Regions from separate parts of the Pseudomonas sp. GW821-FHT09C08 genome, predicted to be linked through region 3. Evidence: predicted binding sites of a transcription regulator. Region 3 holds the regulator's gene; each other region holds the start of a gene.
The links. Region 3 encodes FliA, which starts transcription of late flagellar genes. Its sites were predicted from a motif close to CTAAAGTTTNNNNNNNNNNNGCCGNTAA; they were not measured.
Positions count from the first base shown of each region.

Region 1 (4,209 bases), on a different contig from region 3:
CGGGGTGGATTTGCCTCGCGCAGACGCGGATGATTCGTCCCATCGACAGGACAACAGGCCGACCATGCAAGACCTCAACGACCTCTACTATTTCGCCAAAGTCGTCGAAGCCGGTGGCTTTGCGGCCGCCGGGCGGCTGTTGGGGATTCCCAAGTCGCGCCTGTCCCGGCGCATTGCCGAGCTGGAAGAACGCCTCGGCGCGCGCCTGCTGCAGCGCACCACCCGCCAATTGACCCTGACCGCCGTCGGCGAGCGCTACCTGCGCCATTGCCAGGCCATGCTGCTGGAAGCGGAAATGGCCGATGAAGCCGTCGCCAGTATGTCCAGCGAACCGCGCGGGCGCTTGCGGGTGAGCTGCCCGGTGGGCATGGCCCAGCACATTCTGCCGGAACTGGTGGCCGGGTTTCTGGCCGCCCACCCGCTGGTCCAGCTGGAAATGACCCTGGTCAACCGCCGCGTCGATCTGGTCGCCGAAGGCATCGACGTGGCACTGCGCGTGCGCGAACTCGGTGACGAGGACCCGCTGCTGGTGACCAAGCGCCTGCGCCAGGCCCAGACCGTGCTGGTCGCCAGCCCCGCCCTGATGCTCGGGCGCCAGGTCACTACCCTCGATGACCTCAAGCAGTTGCCGATACTCGGCGCGCTGGAGGCGGATCGCCTGGTACACCAGCGCATCCTCGACCCCCAGGGCAACCCGCACGAGCTGGCGATGGAAGCCCGGCTGGGCATCGACGACTTCATTGTGCGCAAAGCCAGCGCGATCATGGGCCTGGGCTTTACCGTGCTGCCGATGATGTACTGCGAAGAAGAACTGGCCAGCGGCCGCCTGGTGCAACTGCTGCCGCAATGGTCCCTGCCGGGTGGCTGGCTGCAGGCCGTGTACCCGCATCGACGCGGCGTGCTGCCGGCCATTCGCGCCTGGATCGATTACCTCGAGGAAGGGTTCAAAGGCTGTGGAGATCGCCTGCTATGAAGATGACCGAAGCCCACGTCGCAGACTTCTGCCTGAGCCTGCCCGGCGCGCGGGAAGACTACAAATGGGGTGGCGTGCGGGTGTTCTCGATTGCCGGCAACAAGATGTTTGCCCTGCAGAACCTGCGCGGTGACTCGTTGGCGTTCAAGGTCGACAAGGAGCTGTTCCTCGGCCATGTCGACCGCCCGGGCATTCACCCGGCGCCGTATTTGGCGCGGGCGCAGTGGATCATCATGAACACGCCCTACCCGCTGGGCGCCGAGGAACTGCGCGGCTTGTTGCAGCGTTCCCACCAGTTGGTGGTGAGCAAGCTGCCCAAGCGCACGCAGATCGGTTTGTTGCTAGAGGACTGAAACCAGCGTGCCGCCGAGGAACAACTGGTCGAGCCAGAACACCTGGTGCAGCAACACGATCACCCAGAACAGCACCTGGTACGACACCTTGCGGGTCTTGTGGCGAAACACCTGCTGCGCGATCAGCGCCCCCGGCCAGCCGCCCGCCAGTTCCACCGCGTGGAGGATGTTTTCCGGGGTGCGCCAGCCGTCGGTACGCGCCTTGCGCTTGTCGCTCCAGTAGAGGAAAAACGCGATCACGCTGACCACGCCATACGCCACCAGCGGGATCAGCGTTTCACCGCGTAGCCACACCAGTACCGAGCCCAACCCGGGCGCCGCGCACAGCAGCACGAAGATCAGCGCCTTCAGGCGCGGGTGCTGGATCATCATGCCTTGGCGGCCGCCCAGTCGATCCAGCCGAACTGCCAGGTCGCCAGGATCAGCAGGCCGAACGCAATGCGGTACCAGGCAAACGCCGCATAACTGTGGCTGGCGATGAACTTGAGCAGGCCCTTGACCGCGATCATCGCGAAGATGAACGAGGTGACAAAGCCGATGGCAAACACCGGCAGGTCAGCCGGCTGGAACAGGTCGCGGTACTTATAGCCCGAATACACCGCCGCACCGACCATGGTCGGCATCGCCAGGAAGAACGAGAACTCGGTGGCGGTCTTGCGCGACAGGCCGAACAGCAACCCACCGATGATGGTCGAGCCCGAGCGCGAGGTGCCCGGAATCATCGCCAGGCACTGCGCAAACCCAACCTTCAGCGCGTCTTTCCAGGTGATCTCGTCCACGCTTTCGGCGTGCACTTCATGCTGGCGCCGCTCGGCCCACAACATGATGATGCCGCCCACCACCAGCGCCGTGGCCACGGTAATCGGGTTGAACAGGTAGTGGTGGATCAAGTCGGCAAAGATCACCCCGAGCACCACCGCCGGCAGAAACGCGATCAACAGGTTGATCGTGAAGCGCTGGGCGTTGCGCTGGGTCGGCAGGCCGGTGACCACGTCGAGGATCTTGCGGCGAAATTCCCAGACCACCGCGAGGATCGCGCCGAGCTGGATGATGATGTTGAACGCCATGGCGCGTTCGCCGCCGAAGTCGAGCAGGTCGGCGACGATAATCTGGTGGCCGGTGCTGGAGATCGGCAAGAACTCCGTCAGCCCCTCCACCACGCCGAGAATCAATGCCTGTGCGGCGGTCCACAAATCCATACTTCCCCCAAAGGTCATGCTCAATCGCATGCCTGGTTTATCTTTTAATGTTCACTGACGGGCACACCCAAGGCCCGGCGTTGATTCTCAACGCCGGCCTGCAAAAATTCTGTGAAAAATCAGGCAGTACTCAGGTTTTGCGATTGCAGGCCGAAAGCCTATCAGACAAGGCGTAAAAGTCGATGCAGCACCCACAATTATAAAAAGCACGGAGTGACAGGACGATGAACAGTTTGCGCAATATGTCGATCAGTCGGCGCCTCTGGCTGATCCTGATAGTCGCCGTGCTGATGCTGTTTGCCCTGGGTTTATTGATGCTCAGGCAGATTCATGACGACCTGTACCAGGCCAAGCGCCAGCAGACCCAGCACGTGGTCCAGACCGCCAGCGGCATCCTGACGTTTTATCACAGCCTCGAAACCACTGGCGTGATGACCCGTGACGCTGCGCAGAAGCAGGCCTTGAGCGCGGTGCGTGGCTTGCGCTACGACCATGACGACTACTTCTGGATCAACGACCTCACCCCCGTGATGATCATGCACCCGGCCAACCCCAAGCTGGATGGCCAGAACCTCTCGGCCATCCGTGACCCCGACGGGTTTGCGGTGTTCAACGAATTCGTGATCCTGGCCAAGGCCAAGGGCGCCGGCATCGTCAACTACCGCTGGCCGAAACCTGGCGCCGAAGCGCCGGTGGCGAAAACCTCGTATATCCAGCTGTTCGAGCCGTGGGGCTGGATCATCGGCTCCGGCGTATACGTGGATGATGTGCAGGCCGAATTCAGCGGCCAGGTGTGGAAAGCCTCGGTGATCGGCCTGGGCATCGCGCTGGTCATGGCGCTGCTGGTCACGCTGATCGCCCGCAGCATCGTGCAGCCATTGCAGGCAGCGGTGAACGCCATGGGCAACATCGCCAGCGGCGAAAGCGACCTCACGCGCAGCCTCGACACCCACGGCGACGACGAAGTCACCCAACTGTCCCGGCACTTCAACAGCTTCACCGCCAAGCTGCGCCAGGTGGTCAGCCAGTTGCAGGTGTGCGCCAACGCGCTCGGCGAGTCGTCCAGGGAGCTGGGCACCAACGCCACCCAGGCCCATGCTCGCAGCCAGCAGCAGTCCCAGCAGATGGAACTGGTGGCCACCGCGATCAATGAGGTCACCTATGGTGTACAGGACGTGGCCAAGAACGCCGAACACGCCGCCAGCGAAATGCGCGACGCCCAGGTCCAGGCCCAGCAAGGCCAGGTCAATATCGACGGCAGCCTGCAGCAGATCGACCACCTCTCCGGCACCATCCGCCAGGCCGTCGAAGTGATCCGCACCCTGTCCAGCGAAAGCACGCAGATTGGCGGCGTGCTGGAGGTGATCCGCTCGATCGCCGACCAGACCAACCTGCTCGCGCTGAACGCCGCGATTGAAGCGGCGCGCGCCGGTGAACAAGGCCGTGGCTTTGCGGTGGTAGCCGACGAAGTGCGCCTGCTGGCCCAGCGCACGCAGAAGTCGACTGCCGAGATCCAACTGATGATCGAGCGCTTGCAGGGGCATTCGGAAGCGGCGGTCAAGGTCATCAGCGACAGCCACAGCGCATCGCAGCTGACCATCGAACAGGCCGGCCAGGCTGGGGCCAGCCTCAATGCCATCGGCCAGGCCCTGCGCAACCTCAACGGCCTGAATGCCTCGATTGC
Region 1 covers NZ_JBWKPG010000001.1:557,895-562,103, reverse strand. Annotated here, with positions in the region: gene AC07OJ_RS02220 (LysR substrate-binding domain-containing protein) at 65-973, shown strand; gene AC07OJ_RS02215 (MmcQ/YjbR family DNA-binding protein) at 970-1,326, shown strand; gene AC07OJ_RS02210 (DUF1294 domain-containing protein) at 1,315-1,698, opposite strand; gene AC07OJ_RS02205 (undecaprenyl-diphosphate phosphatase) at 1,695-2,525, opposite strand; gene AC07OJ_RS02200 (methyl-accepting chemotaxis protein) at 2,750-4,209, shown strand, end outside.
Region 1: the regulator FliA is predicted to act here: its motif matches at 2,655-2,682, upstream of AC07OJ_RS02200 (methyl-accepting chemotaxis protein).

Region 2 (4,209 bases), 340 kb from region 3:
GGCGCTGCACCAAGCCACTCATGTTGTGGAAGCGCACGCCGGCGAAGGTGGTGTTGATCTTCTCTTCGAAGTGCAGGTAACGCAGCTCGACCGAGGTGGTCATGCTGCCAAAGGGCAGGGCGGCGATGAAGCGGTCGTAGACCTGGCCCAATTGCAGGCGCTCGGAAATATCGCCATCAAAGCGCAGTTTGCAGCCGGTGGCGGAAATATCCAGCAATTTGCCACTGATCGGCGCCTTGAGTTTCTCGCCGCCCAGTTCGATGTTGACCAGTTGGGCCAGCTTCAAGGCGGCCCGGAAAGCGTTGCGACGCTGATGGTAAACCACCTCGTCGGGCAAGCTGCCGGTGTAGATGCGGTGGCCGTCCTTTTCGCTGATGCTCATGGCGCCGTTGCTTTCCCACGCAACACGCACGCCGTCGTGGAAGCCTTCGATGCGGAACGGCTCACCGTTTTCCAGGTGGCGTTCGCCGTCACGCGGGATCATTTCATCCAGGGCCAGGGTGCCGCCCTCGCGGTCGACATCCACCAGGTAACTCTGGAAGCGTTGGCTGCGTTCGTGGAAGGTGATGATCAGCGGGTCATGGCTTTCTTGCAGCATCCGCAAGGTGCCGGCGATTTCCAGAGGCGTGGTGAGGACCTTGGGTGGCTGCGGGGCATCTTCCGCATTAAGGGCGTTGAACACGGTTCTTCCATCTCCAGACAAAATACGACTACACGCAAGAGCAGGCATTTTGCCAGTATGTGGCGCGACTTGGATAGGCCGCGCGGTAAACGGGCATCAGGCTTGGCTGCGGGTGCTTGGCTTGACCAGGCGCGAGGTGGATCCCTGGGCGTTGTAAAGCGCCGGAGGCTCACCGCCGTGAAGTATACGCAACTGGTTGGCGGTCGTAGCTTGCTGAAGCTGGATCGACTGACCGTTGAGCAGGTTGGCTTCCTGGCACTGGGCGAGCAATTGATTGAGTTCTTTGCTCTGGGCCAGCAATTGATCGCCGACCGAGGAGTGGCTGGCCAATTGTGCCAGGCCATCATGGTCTGCCGGCAGGCCGAGGCTGATGAGGATTTCGCTGCGTTTTTTGCCGTGCTGTTCCAGCAGGACAATCAGCGATTGTTTGCGCGCCAGAATTTCTTCCAGCAAGGGCATGTCCCGGCCGAAGAGTGCCAGGGATTCTTCTTTCAGCAGCTCGAGCAAATGTTGCGTCGGCGCTAGATCATCAATGATCAGTTGAAGCAAATGTTCGTCGTGATGCATGGCTGGCCTTGGGGTTTAAGCGTCCAAAAGCCCGGCGCAGGCCTGTGCCTAGCGCTCGGCTTCGAAATTAAGCAGCTTGCTGGCTACACGGTTGCTGTCGACTTTATAGCTGCCATCGGCGATTGCCTGTTTCAATTCGGCCACACGGGCTTTATTGACTACCGGTTGATCGCGCAGCGAGTCAGTGACCTTCTGCAACTGTTGAGCCTCATTGCTCAGGTGTACGGATTCCCCGCTCTGGCTGGCGCTCGCCTGTTCTGCCTTCGCGGGCAGTGGCTGGGCCTTGGCTTCTACGCTGTCCTTGGTACCGGTGGTACGCGTAGGGCCTGACGTTGCCGGGGTGTTATTCAAACGACTGAAATCGATGACCATGATAAAAAACCTCTGGGTATTTGGACGCTTGCCATGTTTTCGGCCATACCCGGACAAACTTTAGGCGCAATTGACAATAAACTGCACAGGCCGGCACCCAACCCACAGTGTAGGAAAAGCCGGCGTCCGATACCAGCGGTCTATAAAGCCACCTCCACTTGGCCGGGTGCCGTCACCCGCGCCTTGATCACCCGGTTCGAGTTGAGGTTCTTCACCCGGATCTGCTCGCTCATGCCGCCATTGGACAGCGCCTCGCCTGGCATCTTTACCTGCAGCGCGCCGCTGCTGGCGGAAATCACCACCTGATCGCCCTTGCGGATCACCTCCGCCTGCTCCAGGTGCACCAGGGTAATGACCTGGTCGGTGACCACTGGTCGGGTCAATTTCTGTCCGACGGCCTGGTCGAGGGAGGTCAGGTAACCCTGATTGATCATGCTGATGTCGCGTTCACGCAGGACAACGTCCTCGAAACCGATGATGCCGGTGCGTTTCAGCGGGCGGGCCACCACCACCACATCGCGGAACAATTTGACCTGCGCCGGCACGAACACGGTCCAGGGCGAGGCGCCTTCGCAGCGAACTTTCACCGTCACGCGGCCGATGGGCTGGGCGGGACTTTCCAGGGTGGCTGTCAATTCCTTGTCGCAAATTGGCATGCGCAGGCGCGGATCGAGCTGGCTGACCTGGATTTCATAACGCCCGGGTGTCTGGGTGGTCGCCAGATAATCTTCTACAGTGAACTCAAGAAAGCCCTGAGTGACGCCGATAAGTAGATCAGGCAAGGTGACGTTATCGGCGCGGGCCGTGGTTCCCAGGCTCAAGGCGAGCAATGCCATCGAGACGCAGAGCAATCTGCAGTACCGTGGGAAGCCGGGGCGTCGGGAAACTGTCGTTTTAATATCCATGATCTGTAAATTGCAAAGCCCGTGCCGTTTAGTGTTGGGTGCGCGTCTGCCCTTTAGGGAACAGGCCAAAGGTTTTAGCGTAGGAGTAAAGGCATGGCAGGAGTAATGGATTCAGTAAACCAGCGGACACAGCTGGTAGGGCAGAATCGCCTGGAGTTGTTGCTTTTTCGCCTGGATGGCAAACAGTTGTATGGCATCAACGTGTTCAAGGTGCGGGAAGTGTTGCAGTGCCCCAAGCTGACGATCATGCCCAAGTCCAGTCCCGTGGTGTGCGGCGTCGCCAACATCCGCGGCGCGACCATCCCGATTCTCGACTTGGCGCTGGCCACCGGTTCGCCGGCCCTGCAGGACCGCGAGAATCCTTTCGTGATCATTACCGAGTACAACACCAAGACCCAGGGTTTCCTGGTGCGCTCGGTGGAGCGCATCGTCAACATGAATTGGGAAGAGATCCATCCGCCGCCCAAGGGCACTGGCCGCGATCACTACCTCACGGCGGTGACGCGGGTCGATAACCAGTTGGTGGAAATCATCGACGTGGAGAAGATCCTCGCCGAAGTGGCGCCGACCTCGGAATCGATTTCCGTGGGTGTGGTGGACGCCGAGACGGCACACAAGGCGATTTCCTTGCGGGTGCTGACGGTGGACGACTCCTCGGTGGCGCGCAAGCAGGTGACCCGTTGCCTGCAGACCGTCGGTGTGGAGGTGGTGGCGCTCAATGATGGTCGCCAGGCGCTGGATTACCTGCGCAAGCTGGTGGACGAAGGCAAGAAGCCGGAAGAAGAATTCTTGATGATGATCTCTGACATCGAGATGCCGGAAATGGACGGCTACACCCTCACGGCCGAGATACGCAATGACCCACGCATGCAAAAATTGCATATCATCCTGCATACTTCGTTGTCGGGTGTATTCAATCAGGCGATGGTCAAGAAGGTCGGTGCCGATGACTTCCTGGCCAAATTCCGCCCTGATGACCTGGCAGCCCGGGTAGTCGACCGGATCAAGGCAGCAGATCACGGCTAGGGGATGTCCCCTGGCGGTCACACGATTTAAGAGGCGGTATCATTGTCTACGGGTAATTTGGATTTCGAACAGTTCCGGGTCTTCCTGGAAAAAGCCTGTGGCATATTGCTCGGTGAGAACAAGCAGTACCTGGTATCCAGCCGTCTCAACAAACTGATGGAACAGCAGGGCATCAAGTCGCTGGGCGAGTTGGTCCAGCGCATCCAGGGCCAGCCGCGCAGCGGGCTCAAGGAAATGGTGGTCGATGCCATGACCACCAACGAAACCTTGTGGTTTCGCGACACCTATCCGTTTGAAGTGCTCAAGAGCAAGGTGCTGCCGGAAGCCATCAAGGCCAGCCCGGGCCAGCGCCTGCGCATCTGGTCGGCGGCCTGCTCCTCGGGGCAGGAACCGTACTCGATCTCGATGTCCATCGATGAGTTCGAGCGGACAAACATGGGCCAGCTCAAGGCCGGTGCGCAAATTGTCGCCACTGATCTGTCCGGCACCATGCTCACCAACTGCAAGACCGGCGAGTACGACAGCCTGGCCCTGGGCCGTGGCTTGTCCCAGGAGCGCCTGCAACGTTACTTCGACCCGAAAGGGGCCGGGCGTTGGGCGGTCAAGGCGCCGATCAAGAGCCGCGTGGAGTTTCGCTCGTTCAACCTGCTCGACAGC
Region 2 covers NZ_JBWKPG010000004.1:152,635-156,843, forward strand. Annotated here, with positions in the region: gene AC07OJ_RS15325 (flagellar brake protein) at 1-682, opposite strand, end outside; gene AC07OJ_RS15330 (flagella synthesis protein FlgN) at 779-1,249, opposite strand; gene flgM (flagellar biosynthesis anti-sigma factor FlgM) at 1,298-1,621, opposite strand; gene flgA (flagellar basal body P-ring formation chaperone FlgA) at 1,762-2,526, opposite strand; gene AC07OJ_RS15345 (chemotaxis protein CheV) at 2,620-3,552, shown strand; gene cheR (protein-glutamate O-methyltransferase CheR) at 3,595-4,209, shown strand, end outside.
Region 2: the regulator FliA is predicted to act here: its motif matches at 1,658-1,685, upstream of flgM (flagellar biosynthesis anti-sigma factor FlgM).

Region 3 (4,209 bases):
GCGGCATCAAGTCGAAAAATTACCTGGTGCTTGCAACCACCAGCCAGAAACAGGTTCTTACCGCTGCGTACCATAGCTACAAACGCTGCGGCCTGGCCGGCTGCATCCTCACCAAGCTCGACGAAACCGCGAGCCTGGGCGAGGTGTTGAGCCTGGCCATCAGTCATGAGTTGCCGGTCGCCTACCTGACCGACGGCCCGCGGATTCCGGATGATCTGCATCTGCCGCGCCGTCATCAGTTGGTCAGCCGTGCAGTCAGCGTGCAAATGCAAGAAGAGCCTAGCGAGGAAGCGATGGCCGATATGTTCGCCGACCTCTATCACAGCCCGGCAAAGCGGGTGGGTTGAGGGCAGGATGAACACCGTGAAATGTACCTACATCGATGGTCTGCAAGCGATTCACGCGGCCAAGCCATGTAGCCTGCGTCTAAGCAAGACAAGGTAAAGAAATAAAATGGGCAGCATGCATCCCGTACAGGTGATCGCGGTGACCGGCGGCAAAGGTGGCGTCGGGAAAACTAACGTGTCAGTGAATTTGTCCCTGGCCCTGGCAGAGCTTGGCCGTCGCGTCATGCTGCTGGATGCTGACCTGGGGCTGGCGAACGTCGACGTTCTGCTGGGGCTGACGCCCAAACACACGCTTGCCGATGTGATCGAAGGGCGCTGCGAGCTGCGCGACGTGCTGCTGCAGGGCCCTGGCGGTATCCGCATCGTGCCGGCCGCCTCCGGCACCCAGAGCATGGTGCACCTGAGCCCGGCGCAGCATGCCGGCCTGATCCAGGCGTTCAGCGATATCGGCGACAACCTCGACGTGCTGGTGATCGACACCGCCGCCGGGATCGGCGAGTCCGTGGTCAGCTTCGTGCGCGCTGCGCAGGAAGTCCTGTTGGTGGTCTGCGATGAACCCACCTCGATCACCGACGCCTATGCCCTGATCAAATTGCTTAACCGTGACTACGGCATGAACCGCTTCCGCGTGCTGGCCAACATGGCCCAGAGTCCACAGGAAGGGCGCAATCTGTTCGCCAAGTTGACCAAGGTCACGGATCGCTTCCTCGATGTCGCCTTACAATACGTCGGCGCAGTTCCCTACGACGAGTGTGTACGCAAGGCTGTGCAAAAGCAGCGTGCAGTCTACGAAGCGTTCCCTCGTTCCAAATGCGCCTTGGCGTTCAAGGCTATTGCCCAGAAGGTCGATACCTGGCCGTTGCCTGCCAACCCTCGGGGGCATCTGGAGTTTTTCGTCGAGCGATTGGTGCATCAGACGAGCGCAGGACCGGTGCTATGACATCCAGCGGCTACAACCTTTACAAGAAATCGGCACGTGACAGCCAGGGTGAATTGATCGAGCGCTATGCGCCGCTGGTCAAGCGCATCGCTTATCACTTGCTGGCACGCCTGCCCGCCAGCGTCCAGGTCGAAGACCTGATCCAGGCGGGCATGATCGGCCTGCTCGAAGTGTCGACCAAATACGACGCGAGCAAGGGCGCGAGTTTCGAGACGTATGCGGGTATCCGCATCCGTGGCGCGATGCTCGATGAAGTGCGTAAAGGTGACTGGGCGCCGCGTTCGGTGCATCGCAATACGCGCATGGTCAGTGACGCAATTCGCGCAATTGAAGCAAAAACCGGTCGCGACGCTAAAGATCACGAAGTTGCGGCCGAACTCCAATTGAGTCTCGACGATTACTACGGGATTTTGAACGATACCTTGGGCAGCCGCCTGTTCAGTTTCGACGACCTGTTGCAGGACGGCGAACACGAAGGGCTGCACGAGGACGGCGCGAGTGCTCATCTGGAGCCGTCGCGCGACCTGGAGGATGAACGCTTCCAGGGGGCGTTGGCGGACGCGATTGCCAATTTGCCGGAGCGTGAGCGACTGGTGTTGGCGCTGTACTACGACGAAGAGCTGAACCTCAAGGAAATCGGTGAGGTCCTGGGAGTCAGCGAATCGCGGGTCAGCCAGTTGCACAGCCAGTGCGCAGCCCGCTTGCGGGGGCGTTTGGGAGAGTGGCGAGCGCGCTGACAGGCAGTGTTGGGGAGCACTGCAAACCACACCGCGAGGGTGATTGACCCTCGCGGGATCGGCCCGTGGTGCCCCCTGCAGTCCTTTTTGTGTAATGCCTGTTGATTGAAATGGCGCGTCCAGGTGCTGGGCGCGTTTAAGACTGCTTGGAGGTCGAATTGGACAAGAACATGAAAATCCTCATCGTTGATGACTTCTCAACGATGCGGCGGATCATAAAAAACCTGTTGCGTGACCTTGGGTTCACTAACACGGTCGAGGCGGATGACGGCATTACGGCGATTCCGATCCTCAACAGCGGGAGCATCGACTTTCTGGTAACGGACTGGAACATGCCGGGCATGACCGGTATCGACTTGCTGCGCCATGTGCGCGCCGACGAAAAACTGCGCAGCCTTCCCGTGCTGATGGTGACCGCCGAAGCCAAGCGTGAACAGATCATCGAAGCCGCCCAAGCCGGGGTCAACGGTTATGTGGTCAAGCCATTCACTGCATTGGCCTTGAAAGAGAAGATCGAAAAAATCTTCGAACGCATCCACGGCTAATGCCATCGCGGGGGAGCTATGGAGCATAAAGAAACGTCACAGGGAGACTTTGAGTCGACCCTGAAAAAGCATGCTCACCAGTTGGTTGACAGCCTTGAAAAAGGCCAGTTCGGCGACGCGGTGCAGTTAATCCATGAGCTCAACCAGACCCGTGACCGCGGCCTGTATCAGGAAGTGGGCAAGCTCACACGCGAGCTGCACAGTGCGATTGTCAATTTCCAGATTGACCCGCACATGCCCCAGGCCGAAGAAATTTCGCAAATCACCGACGCGACCGAACGCCTGTCCTATGTGGTCAGGCTGACTGAAGCGGCGGCCAACCGCACCATGGACCTGGTGGAAAACGCCACGCCCCTGGTCAATGGCATGGCCACCGAAGCCCAGGCCCTGAGCCACGATTGGGGCCGCTTCATGCGCCGCGAGGTGGGGGCTGAGGAATTTCGGGAACTGGCGCGTCGGGTCGACGGATTCTTGTCACGCAGCGAGCAGGAAAACCGCACGGTTTCCAGCAACCTCAATGACATTCTGCTGGCCCAGGATTACCAGGACCTCACCGGCCAGGTGATCAAGCGTGTGACTCAGTTGGTCACCGAAGTGGAAAGCAACCTGCTCAAACTGGTGCTCATGGCCGGCCAGGTAGACCGTTTTGCCGGCATCGAACATGACCGTGAAGCGATCCTCTCGGAAAAAGATCCACAAAAACATCTCGCCAAGGGTGAAGGTCCGCAGATTCATGCCGATAAACGTGAAGACGTTGTGTCAGGTCAGGATGACGTAGATGACCTGTTATCCAGTTTAGGCTTCTAAGGAGCACCCACATGAGCTTCGGCGCCGATGAAGAAATCCTTCAGGATTTCCTTGTAGAGGCCGGCGAAATTTTAGAGCAACTGTCCGAGCAACTGGTCGAGCTGGAAAGCCGTCCGGATGATGCGAACCTGCTCAATGCAATTTTTCGCGGTTTTCACACTGTAAAAGGGGGCGCCGGCTTCCTCCAGCTCCATGAGCTGGTGGAGTGCTGCCACATCGCCGAGAACGTGTTCGACATCCTGCGCAAGGGTGAGCGTCACGTTGACTCGGAATTGATGGACGTGATTCTCGAAGCACTGGATGCGGTCAACGGCATGTTCAGCGAAGTCCGCGAACGTGCCCCGATCACTGCGGCCACCCCGGAACTGCTCGCCGCCCTGGCGCGCCTGGCAGAGCCGGCCGACACCTCGGCAGCGCCCGTGGCGCAAGCTGAGCCTGCGCCTGTGGCAGAGCCTGAAGCGGACGTGACGGACAGCGAGTTCGAGCAGTTGCTCAACTCCCTCAATGCGGTGAAAGCCGAGGCTGAAGCGCCTGCAGCCGCCGCGCCACAAGCGCCGACCAGCGAAGACATTACCGACGCAGAATTTGAATCCCTGCTCGACCAGTTGCACGGCAAAGGCCAGTTCGCGGCCGACGCCGTGGCGCCTGCCGCCGCTGTGGATGCGCCTGCCGCGTCGACCAGCACCGACATCACCGATGACGAATTCGAAGCACTGCTCGACCAACTGCATGGCAAAGGCACCTTCGCGGCCGACGCCTTGCCGGAAGTCGCCGCGACTGCCACTGCGCCGGCCGCTGCGGCAGAACCTGCGGGCGACGGTCTGATCAGCGAC
Region 3 covers NZ_JBWKPG010000004.1:492,264-496,472, forward strand. Annotated here, with positions in the region: gene flhF (flagellar biosynthesis GTPase FlhF) at 1-347, shown strand, start outside; gene fleN (flagellar synthesis regulator FleN) at 454-1,287, shown strand; gene fliA (RNA polymerase sigma factor FliA) at 1,284-2,024, shown strand; gene AC07OJ_RS16935 (chemotaxis response regulator CheY) at 2,195-2,569, shown strand; gene AC07OJ_RS16940 (protein phosphatase CheZ) at 2,588-3,376, shown strand; gene AC07OJ_RS16945 (chemotaxis protein CheW) at 3,388-4,209, shown strand, end outside.